Regions from separate parts of the Cytobacillus sp. FSL K6-0129 genome, predicted to be linked through region 1. Evidence: riboswitches for the same ligand, from Rfam matches in the RefSeq annotation. Region 1 holds a riboswitch; each other region holds the start of a gene.
The links. A riboswitch is a leader RNA that binds a small molecule or an ion and turns the genes downstream of it on or off. The one in region 1 is predicted to bind S-adenosylmethionine.
Positions count from the first base shown of each region.

Region 2: another riboswitch for S-adenosylmethionine. It lies ahead of MHI57_RS17230 (O-acetylhomoserine aminocarboxypropyltransferase/cysteine synthase family protein); the one in region 1 lies ahead of MHI57_RS11085 (methionine ABC transporter ATP-binding protein).
Region 3: another riboswitch for S-adenosylmethionine. It lies ahead of metE (5-methyltetrahydropteroyltriglutamate--homocysteine S-methyltransferase); the one in region 1 lies ahead of MHI57_RS11085 (methionine ABC transporter ATP-binding protein).

Region 1 is NZ_JBBOXM010000001.1:2,223,317-2,226,486, forward strand. It holds gene MHI57_RS11080 (methionine ABC transporter permease) at 1-456, opposite strand, end outside; gene MHI57_RS11085 (methionine ABC transporter ATP-binding protein) at 449-1,474, opposite strand; SAM riboswitch class I at 1,588-1,692, opposite strand; gene MHI57_RS11090 (O-acetylhomoserine aminocarboxypropyltransferase/cysteine synthase family protein) at 1,780-3,096, opposite strand.
Region 2 is NZ_JBBOXM010000001.1:3,419,613-3,422,782, reverse strand. It holds gene MHI57_RS17235 (DUF1648 domain-containing protein) at 1-356, opposite strand, end outside; gene MHI57_RS17230 (O-acetylhomoserine aminocarboxypropyltransferase/cysteine synthase family protein) at 691-1,968, opposite strand; SAM riboswitch class I at 2,256-2,347, opposite strand; gene MHI57_RS17225 (hypothetical protein) at 2,435-2,833, opposite strand.
Region 3 is NZ_JBBOXM010000001.1:3,303,514-3,306,683, reverse strand. It holds partial or broken gene MHI57_RS16600 (glycosyltransferase family 2 protein) at 1-904, opposite strand, end outside; gene MHI57_RS16595 (DNA-binding protein) at 1,187-1,474, shown strand; SAM riboswitch class I at 1,549-1,661, shown strand; cobalamin riboswitch at 1,715-1,894, shown strand; gene metE (5-methyltetrahydropteroyltriglutamate--homocysteine S-methyltransferase) at 2,043-3,170, shown strand, end outside.

The DNA.
Region 1 (3,170 bases):
AACAAGCGCTGGCATAGATTCAGGGATGAGTACTTTCCATATAATTGTACTTGTTTTTGCACCCATCGATTTAGAGGCTTCAATGACACCTTTATCAATTTCACGTAAGCCAATTTCCACCATTCTTGCATAGAAAGGTGCTGCACCAATAATGAGTGCTGGTAATGCTGCATTTTCACCAATCATTGTCCCTAAAATCATTTTTGTGAAAGGGATTAATAACACAATCAAGATTAAAAACGGAATGGATCGAAAGACATTGACGAATGCCGCAATGATCTTATTAACTAGCTGATTTTGCCATATATTACCTTTAGAGGTTAAGAACAAAAGTAATCCAAGAATAATTCCTAAAATAAACGTGGCTATAACAGAAATACTTGTCATATATAAAGTTTCTTTTGTTGCTTCCCACATTCTTTCCCAATCCACATTTGGTAGCCATTCATTAAGCATGGGAAATCACCTCCACGCCAACCTTCTGCGAATGAATATATTCAATCGCGCGGGTAACCTCATCCGACTCTCCATCTATATGAATAAATAAGGTACCGTAAGAGCCACTTTGTGTTTGGGATATCTTTCCTTGTAATACATTCACTGTTACATTGTAGTGGCGAATTAAGTTTGTGATTAATGGTTGTTCCGCTGAACCACCTACAAATCCAAGTTGAACAATTTGGCCATTTGGATAAGCACTCAGTAAATGTGTAATCGTTTCCTTCGTTTCTTCCGGTTCGGTCACTTGTTGAACAAATCGCTTCGTAATAGGTTCTTTTGGCTTTTGGAACACATCTAGCACTTCGCCAATTTCAACAATTCTTCCACCTTCCATGACAGCCACACGGTGGCAAATCTTGCGAATGACATGCATTTCATGCGTAATTAACACAATAGTTAACCCTAAACGTTCATTAATATCAACAAGTAAGTCGAGAATACTATCAGTTGTTTGCGGATCTAGAGCACTTGTCGCTTCATCACATAACAGTACTTTAGGATTATTGGCAAGTGCTCTAGCAATACCTACTCGCTGTTTTTGTCCACCGCTTAATTGCGAGGGATAGGCATCCTCTCGACCATCTAGTCCAACCAATTTAATTAATTCATTAACTCTCTCTAGTCGCGCTTTCTTAGGTACACCAGCAATTTCTAATGGAAACGCAATGTTTTCTCGTACTGTTCGAGACCACAATAAATTAAAATGTTGGAAAATCATGCTTATTTCTTGTCTAGCCTTTCTTAAGCTAGCACCTTTTATGCGAGAAACTTCATTCCCAGCTACAGATACAACGCCTTCCGTCGGGATTTCAAGTCCATTTAACATACGAATCAATGTACTTTTACCCGCACCACTGTATCCGATTACACCGAATATTTCACCCTCGTTAATTTCGAGGTTAACATTGTCTACTGCATTTACTTTCCCGTTTTTCGTTGAGAAAATCTTTTTTACATCTTTTATTGAAATCATTTTATACTTCACCTCTTCAATCCAGAAAAACCAACACATTTATAGCATATCCATTGTTTATAAAAAAAGCCTTCCTGCTTATGAGCAGAAAGGCTTGTTATGAAAATTCCTTTCTCTCATCTTTCAAAGCTAATGCTTTGAGTGAATTGGCACCATTTCAATTAAATGACGGTTGCCGGGCTTCAAAGGGCACTTCCCTCCACCTCTCTAAATAAGAGCAAACTATGAATATATTGAATTTTTTTGTGTACCTGTGTAATAGTATCATGTCATTGAAGTAGGTGTCAAATCTGAAATAATAGTTGTTAGACCCTTATATTTAATGAAGCAATACCGGTTGCCGCTTCAATAGCAGATTCAAGATCATCGATCAAATCTTCTACATTTTCAATTCCAATTGATAATCGGATTAAGTCTTCAGGTACACCTGCTTGTTTTAACCCATCTTGATTAAGTTGTTGATGCGTTGTGCTTGCTGGATGTATAATAAGACTTTTTGCATCACCTACATTCGCTACATGTGCGAACAGCTCAACCGAATTAATAACCTTCGCACCTGCTTCACGCCCACCAGATATGCCAAAAACGACAACTGCCCCTGCACCTTTAGATAAATATTTGTCTGCTAATTCTTTATTAGGATGGTTGTCATCGCCCGGATAAAGTACCCAATTAACAGCAGGATGATTATTTAAATATTGCACAATTTTTTTCGTATTAGCAATATGTTCTTTCATTCGAACCGTTAACGTTTCTAAACCTAACGTAAATTGGAAGGCGCTTTGTGCACTTAGTGCTGGACCTAAATCTCTTAGAAGCTGCACTCTCGCTTTAGTAATATATGCTACAGGGCCCAGTGCCTCACTATATACTATATCGTTATAGCTTGTATCCGGCTGACTTAATCCTGGATACTTCTCTGAGTTCCAATCAAATTTACCACCGTCAACAATGATCCCCCCCATTGTCGTCCCATTCCCAAGTAACCATTTCGTTGCAGAGTGAACAACAATGTCTGCGCCATGCTCAATTGGCCGACATAGATAAGGAGTTGCAAATGTGTTATCAACCACTAACGGCACACCATGTTCATGTGCGATATTTGAAACTGTTTCAATATCTAGTACTTGTAAACTCGGGTTACCAATGGTTTCGGCAAATACAGCTCGTGTCTTCTCATTGATTGCTGCTCGTAGTTCCTCTTCATTATTAATATCGATAAGCCTAACGTTGATGCCGTACTTTGGTAAAGTGACTGTAAATAAATTATATGTACCTCCATATAAATTAGAGGCAGCTACAATTTCATCACCCGCTTGAACAATATTAAGAAGAGCTAAGTAAATGGCTGCTTGCCCGCTTGCTAATGCTAATGCGCCTGTTCCCCCTTCTAACAATGCAACTCTTTCCTCAAACACAGTAACCGTTGGATTATGAATACGAGAATAAATATATCCTGTTTCTTTTAAGCCAAATAAGTCTTGCGCATGCTCTGTATTCTGGAATTGATAAGCATTATTTTGATAGATTGGGACCGCTCTTGCCCCTGTTACTGGATCAGGTTTTAGCCCACCATGAACACCAATTGTTTCAAATCGAAGTTGCTTTTCTTTTTCTGCCATTTTACATCTCTCCTCTTTTTTAAATTGGAAAGAAAAGACGACCAAAAACCCTCTTCACAAAGAAGAGGGTTTAT
Region 2 (3,170 bases), 1.2 Mb from region 1:
AATAATGCGAGGCAAATATTCTTTATGACATTTAGCATTTTTCTACTCGTTAAGTAAAATGCGGCTGCATTTGATTCATTGATGCGTGCAGGGTAATTATGAATATGAGGAAACCGTTCAAATATCCCCATCATGAACCATAGAAACACGCCGATAATTGGTAAGATAAATAATTCATATTTAGAACCCCACCGATCAACTTCCCCTGAAGCATTGTAATGACCCGGTACTTGTTCAGGTATAGCTGACCAAGAAACAACTAAGAATACAATCGACCCAATGAATACAATAAGACCAAGTATGTCGCATCCCCATTCCCATTTAGTACGAGGCAATTTAAGTACTGGTCTATCCATACCCCATTCCTCCTCTTTCCGTTCGTCTTTTTAATACATACGAAGGAAAGATAAAAAGGTTTCATCCATTAGATAATCAAAGGCAACTAGTTCATACAGGGAATTACGCGATGGCTCTATCCCCCTTTTCATGAAAGGAAACAGGCGCGTCGTAATGGTAAGATATCAGTGTTGATGGCTCTGTTTGAGAAAAATATTGTCATTCATACTGTATGAGGTGAATCGCCTGAGACATGCGATCAACAAAGTATATGGTAAAGGAATAAAGAATGGTTCTTTGATAAGCAGTTTAACTTCACACTTTTCACCCTTTATAATGCAAATCGTAATAAACCTACGTACATTGTTTTAACGCTTGCGTGATATCAGCCATCACATCTACAGGATCCTCTAAGCCAACAGAAAGGCGGATCATTTCGGGACTCACACCCGCCTCCGCTTGTTGTCCAGGTGAAAGACGAGCATGTGTTGTACTCGCTGGATGAATAATGAGCGTTTTCGCGTCACCAACATTTGCTAAATGTGATACCAGCTTTAGTGAGTTGATAAACCTTTTAGCTGTACTGATTCCCCCTTTGATGCCAAATGTAAAGATTGCACCTGCCCCACTCGGAAAATACTTTTTCCCGAGATGATATTGTGGATGGCTTTCTAACCCAGGGTAGTTCACCCAAGAAATATGAGGTAACTCTCCTAACCGTTTAGCCAAAACTTGTGCATTAGCGACTTGCTTTTCTACTCTGACACTTAATGACTCCAGACCTTGAATAAATAACCAGCTATTGAAGGCAGACAGCGTTGCCCCTAAGTCATGGCCAAGTTCAAATCTTGCTTTAAGAATAAAAGCTTTTTCCCTAGAAATTTCAACATAGCTGCGATTACCAATAGCAGGCTTTTTCTCATTAAAGGAAGGAAATCTTTCGTTACTCCATTCGAATCTTCCTCCATCTACAATCACCCCACCGATTGCCGTACCATGTCCACCAATAAATTTAGTTGCTGAATGAACGACTATATCCGCGCCAAATGCAAGTGGTTTTAGTAAAAATGGCGTAGTAAATGTATTATCTACTACTAATGGTAGGCCGTGACGTTTCGCTATCTCACTTAACTTTTCTAAATGTGCTACCTCCATATTCGGGTTGCCAATTGTCTCTGTGAAAATCGCCTTTGTCCTTTTATTAATTTTTCCTTCTAAAGATGTAAAGTCCGTCCCATCAACAAAATGAACATTGATACCGAATTTACTAAACGTTTCTGCAAATAAATGGTAGGTACCACCATAAAGAGCCTGTGTAGAAACTATCTCATCGCCTGCTCTTGCAAGTGTTAAAAGGGCAATGGAAATCGCTGCTTGCCCAGATGAAACAGCAAATGAGGCTACGCCACCTTCTAACTGTGCCATTCTCTCCTCAAACACTGCATTGGTTGGATTTGCATTCCTTGAATAAATAAAGCCAGGCTCTTGCATCTGAAATAAGCTTGCTGCATGATCGGTATCTTCAAACACATAGGATGAAGTCATGTATATTGGTACGGCTCTCGACTTTGTAACAGGATCTGGCACTTGCCCCCCATGAAGCGCTATTGTATCAAACTGGTGATGATTCATTTTTCATTCTCCTCTCACATTTCACTTATAATAAACAAACTCGACTCGGAACCATCTATCAGTGATGAGCTTTTGAATATGCCAGCACAATGGTTGTTTTTTCATAAATTGAATTTGAAACATCAATTTTTTATGTCCAACACCTTTTTTCAAGAGCAGAAAAAAGACCACTTTCAATAAAAAGAGATTGTACTCTTCCATCGAAAGCCGCCTTTAGTCGTCTAATCGGCATAGATAAAGCCCCTCTTGCTAAAGAAGAGGGGCTCACGATATATCGCCATATCCTCAACTTATCTATCTTGGAATTAGCACCGTTACCTAGTTTTGGTCGGTTGCTGAGGCTTCAAAGGGCCAGTCCCTCCACCTCTCTTGATAAATTGAATTTTTTAAATTTTAAGAGTCATTAATTATTAATCAGAATAACCTTATCATCCGGCGCTGTCAACAGCTTTTTATAATAAATCTTTTATGCAGCACAAAGTCTTTCTTTTGCCTTTATTACTGACACCCAATATTCAACTGGAGATACAAAGGATTGCAAATAATTCAGCTCTTTATTATACATAAGAGCCTCCACTAAAAGATAAACAGACGTATCATTTAAATCGTTAACAATCATATCAAGCAAAGTTGCTTTCATATTCATAATATCTTCATAATCATCGATGATAGCTAACTTATCATCTAAATATGAAAGAAAAGCTTGTAAATGAACAACCTCTTCTTGTAATTCCTTCCACCCTTTATCCTCAGCTAATACGTTTACATAATTAACAAATTGATTGTACTCTTCATGACTATCTCTTTTAATTTTCTCTGCTAATATATCAAAAAATACATGATTGGACATATCCTTGCTGTTCACTATTAGAGCACCACCTTTACTATTTATATAAAATTATAGACCTTCTCTTTTAAATATTCAATAAAATCACATGAAACTATTTTCAATTAAGGAGTCGGGTGGTGTGTAGTTTTAGTCTAAATTAAACCAAGTAGCTGGGATATAAGGGGGATACAATAATTTCTAATTTTTCTTACGCATTTGAATGAAAGGTGAAATCACCCTTCCACTACTAGATGCATATCCAGCTATTTATGTAAGCTTTGTTTTGCCCTTTTACCCGGCTCATACTTCAATTTGATTCTTTGTTAGCCTTGTTCCTCTCTTTTACATGGCTCATACTTCAATTTGATTCTTT
Region 3 (3,170 bases), 1.1 Mb from region 1:
TTCGTTCATCTGCTCCATTTAACACAACAATGATTTCATCAATGCCTGCCTTCTTTACCTCAGCAATCACTTCAGCAATCGTATCCGGCTCCTTCCCTACAGGAATAATCGCACTATACTTCGCTCGTTTCTCTTCCTTTACCGAAAAGGCTTGTACATATTCCTTAAAAGATTGCCGATTTCGCCTGCCATCGTTTAAACCACCGCGATATCCTCTCTCTTCAATCAGTTGGGCCACTGCACGTAAATGGTCACCAATTATTAAACTTGTTGAAAATGAAAAAGAGGAGCCCGTAATCTTCTGTTGATGTTTCGGTCGAATCTTATTTGTAGCAATCACATCAATGGCTACTGGTGCACTCATCTTTAATTCTTTCATCACAGCTATACTATGAGCTAATGGCGGACAAGCTAAATTCTCCCAACCAATTGTATCAAGCGCTGATTTTTTCATCACATGAGGAACAGCGACTAAGGAATTAACGGATAACTCACCTTTACCTAAAAAATGATTAAGAGAGAACTTTGATACTGCTGTCGGATGTGGTCTAATGGGGCGCTTCATTGTCCAGCTTAAATCATTTAGGGCAATATCAGCCCCATCCCGAATGCCATCAAGCAGTGCTTGTAGCTCCTGAGCTCTAACGACAATATCACCATCAATAAAAAGAAGCGTATCCCCTTTTGCCTCCCTTGCACCAATTGCTCGTCCAATATCCACCCCTAGAGGTTCTTTATAAACAAGCTTTCTACATTCAAATGCTTCCGCTATTTTCTCCGATCCATCTGTTGAACCATTCAAAACAGCGATGATTTCATATGGCTCAATCTTCACTAACTCTTCTAAAACGGCTGACAACGTAGATTCTTCATTCTGAATGGGAATAATAACAGATAGATTCATAACACTTCACTTCTCTCCTTCAGCAAAATTAATAGTCTCCTTTGTGCTAACTATAGCCTTTTCCATCACAAACCCGAGAAAAACACTAAGTAATATCAATATATACAGCTTGGCCAATTTTGTTCTCGGACAAGTATACAATCTATGAAAGATGGTGCGATAGACAGGGTAGATTGGTTTAATTATGGGGGCATTGATCCGATTCGGCACTAAAAAATATATTATTACTATTCGTTAGGAGATGTTAAAGTAGATATATATGTATTTAAGGGGGAGTACAAATTGGAATTCGAGTTGAATTTTATTTGGATTGCCGTCGGTTTAGCATTACTTGGCTATTTCATAGGCAATGGGTTGAAGCAATTTAGTAGTAAAAATGAAGGTAATATGAATCATTTACTTGTGGAGCAAAGCCACCTTCATCTTTACTTTTATTTAAGTGAAGCAGACATGAAGGATCTATTACAGAAGCATTCTCACGCACCAAAAGTCATTCTTAATGGCAAGCATTATTACCATCTACATAAATTTCGCAAGTGGCTTGAATCTGATGATATATATCACTCATGAAGAATTTATTTTGACAGCTTCCATTTATTATGCTAATCTATCTGTAAAATTCAAAATATTATAAATATGTAATTCTCTTATTCAGAGAGGTGGAGGGACTGGCCCGATGAAACCCAGCAACCTTTAACAATTATTTGTTAAAAAGGTGCTAATTCCTGCAAAGTGTAATAGCTTTGGCAAATAAGAGAGGATAAAGACCTCTCTATTTTTAATTAGAGAGGTCTTTTGTATTTTCAAAACTTAATAACAAAGGCAACAGATGCATGATTGCTTAAAAGGGAAGCCCGGTGGAATGCCGGCACGGTCCCGCCACTGTGAAGGAGAGCGACTTATCATTGACCACTATTTCATAATAGAAATGGGAAGGGATAACGAGCGATAATCCGAAGTCAGGAGACCTGTCTGTTGTTTGCACTTAGACTCTACGGATGCATAGAGAGGAGTGATGAATACGTGTTGAGCAAATCAAATGGTCTCAACTCTAGTTAATATTGCGTATGAATCTCTCATTTAATAATAAATAGAGAGATTTTTTGTTGAGAAAATACAATCTAAAGGAGTGTTTAAATTGACTGAAGTAAAAAGTTCAAATGTAGGTTATCCAAGAATTGGCGAGAAGCGGGAGTGGAAGAAAGCTCTAGAACAATTTTGGAGTGGTAAGTTGAATAAAGAGACTTTTCTGCAACAAATGGAAGTCATTCGTTTATCCTCTCTCGAGAAGCAAAAACAACTTGGCGTTGATCTCATCCCGGTTGGCGATTTCACACTGTATGATCATGTCCTTGATACAGCTGTGATGTTTGGACTTGTTCCTGAGCGTTTTACATACAGAGGTGGGAAAGTTGATATCGAAACGTATTTTGATATTGCCAGAGGGAACAAAGATGCCGTGGCAGCTGAAATGACCAAATGGTTTAATACAAACTATCACTACATCGTGCCAGAACTCAACAACCTCACGCCAACACTTGCTGAAAACCGGCCACTTGCCTTTTATAAAGAAGGAAAAGAGAAGCTTGAAATCGACGGGAAACCGGTTATCTTGGGCCCGATTACGTTTGTGAAATTATCAAAAGGCTATAAAGAAAGTGAATTCAAATCAATCGTCAATCAATTCGTTCCTCTTTATGTACAAATTTTAAAAGAATTACAGCAAGAAGGTGCCTTGTGGGTACAAATCGATGAACCTATTTTAGCAACTACCCTCACAGAAGAAGACATCTCACTCTATCAAGCAGTTTACCAAACATTACACCAGGCAGCACCACAGATAAATATCATTTTACAAACGTATTTTGAAAGCATCACTTATTATGAAGCTGTTACCTCATTACCTGTGCAAGCGATCGGCCTTGATTTTGTCCATGATGCAGGTCAAAACCTCGCTTCCTTACAAAAATTCGGCTTCCCAAGTGATAAAGTATTAGCTGCAGGTGTCATCGATGGCCGTAATATCTGGGGCGCTAAACTTGATAATAAGCTCTCTCTTCTAGAAGAAATTACAGCAATTGTTCCGAAAGATCGCTTAATCATCCAGCCTTCATCCAGCTTATTGCATGTACCCGTTACAGTCAAAATTGAAGAAACACTAGATCATACATTAAAGACCGCACTCGCCTTTGCTGATGAAAAATTACAAGAAATCGTAGTGCTAACGAAAGGAATAAGAGAAGGAAAAGAGCAAATCCAAGATGAG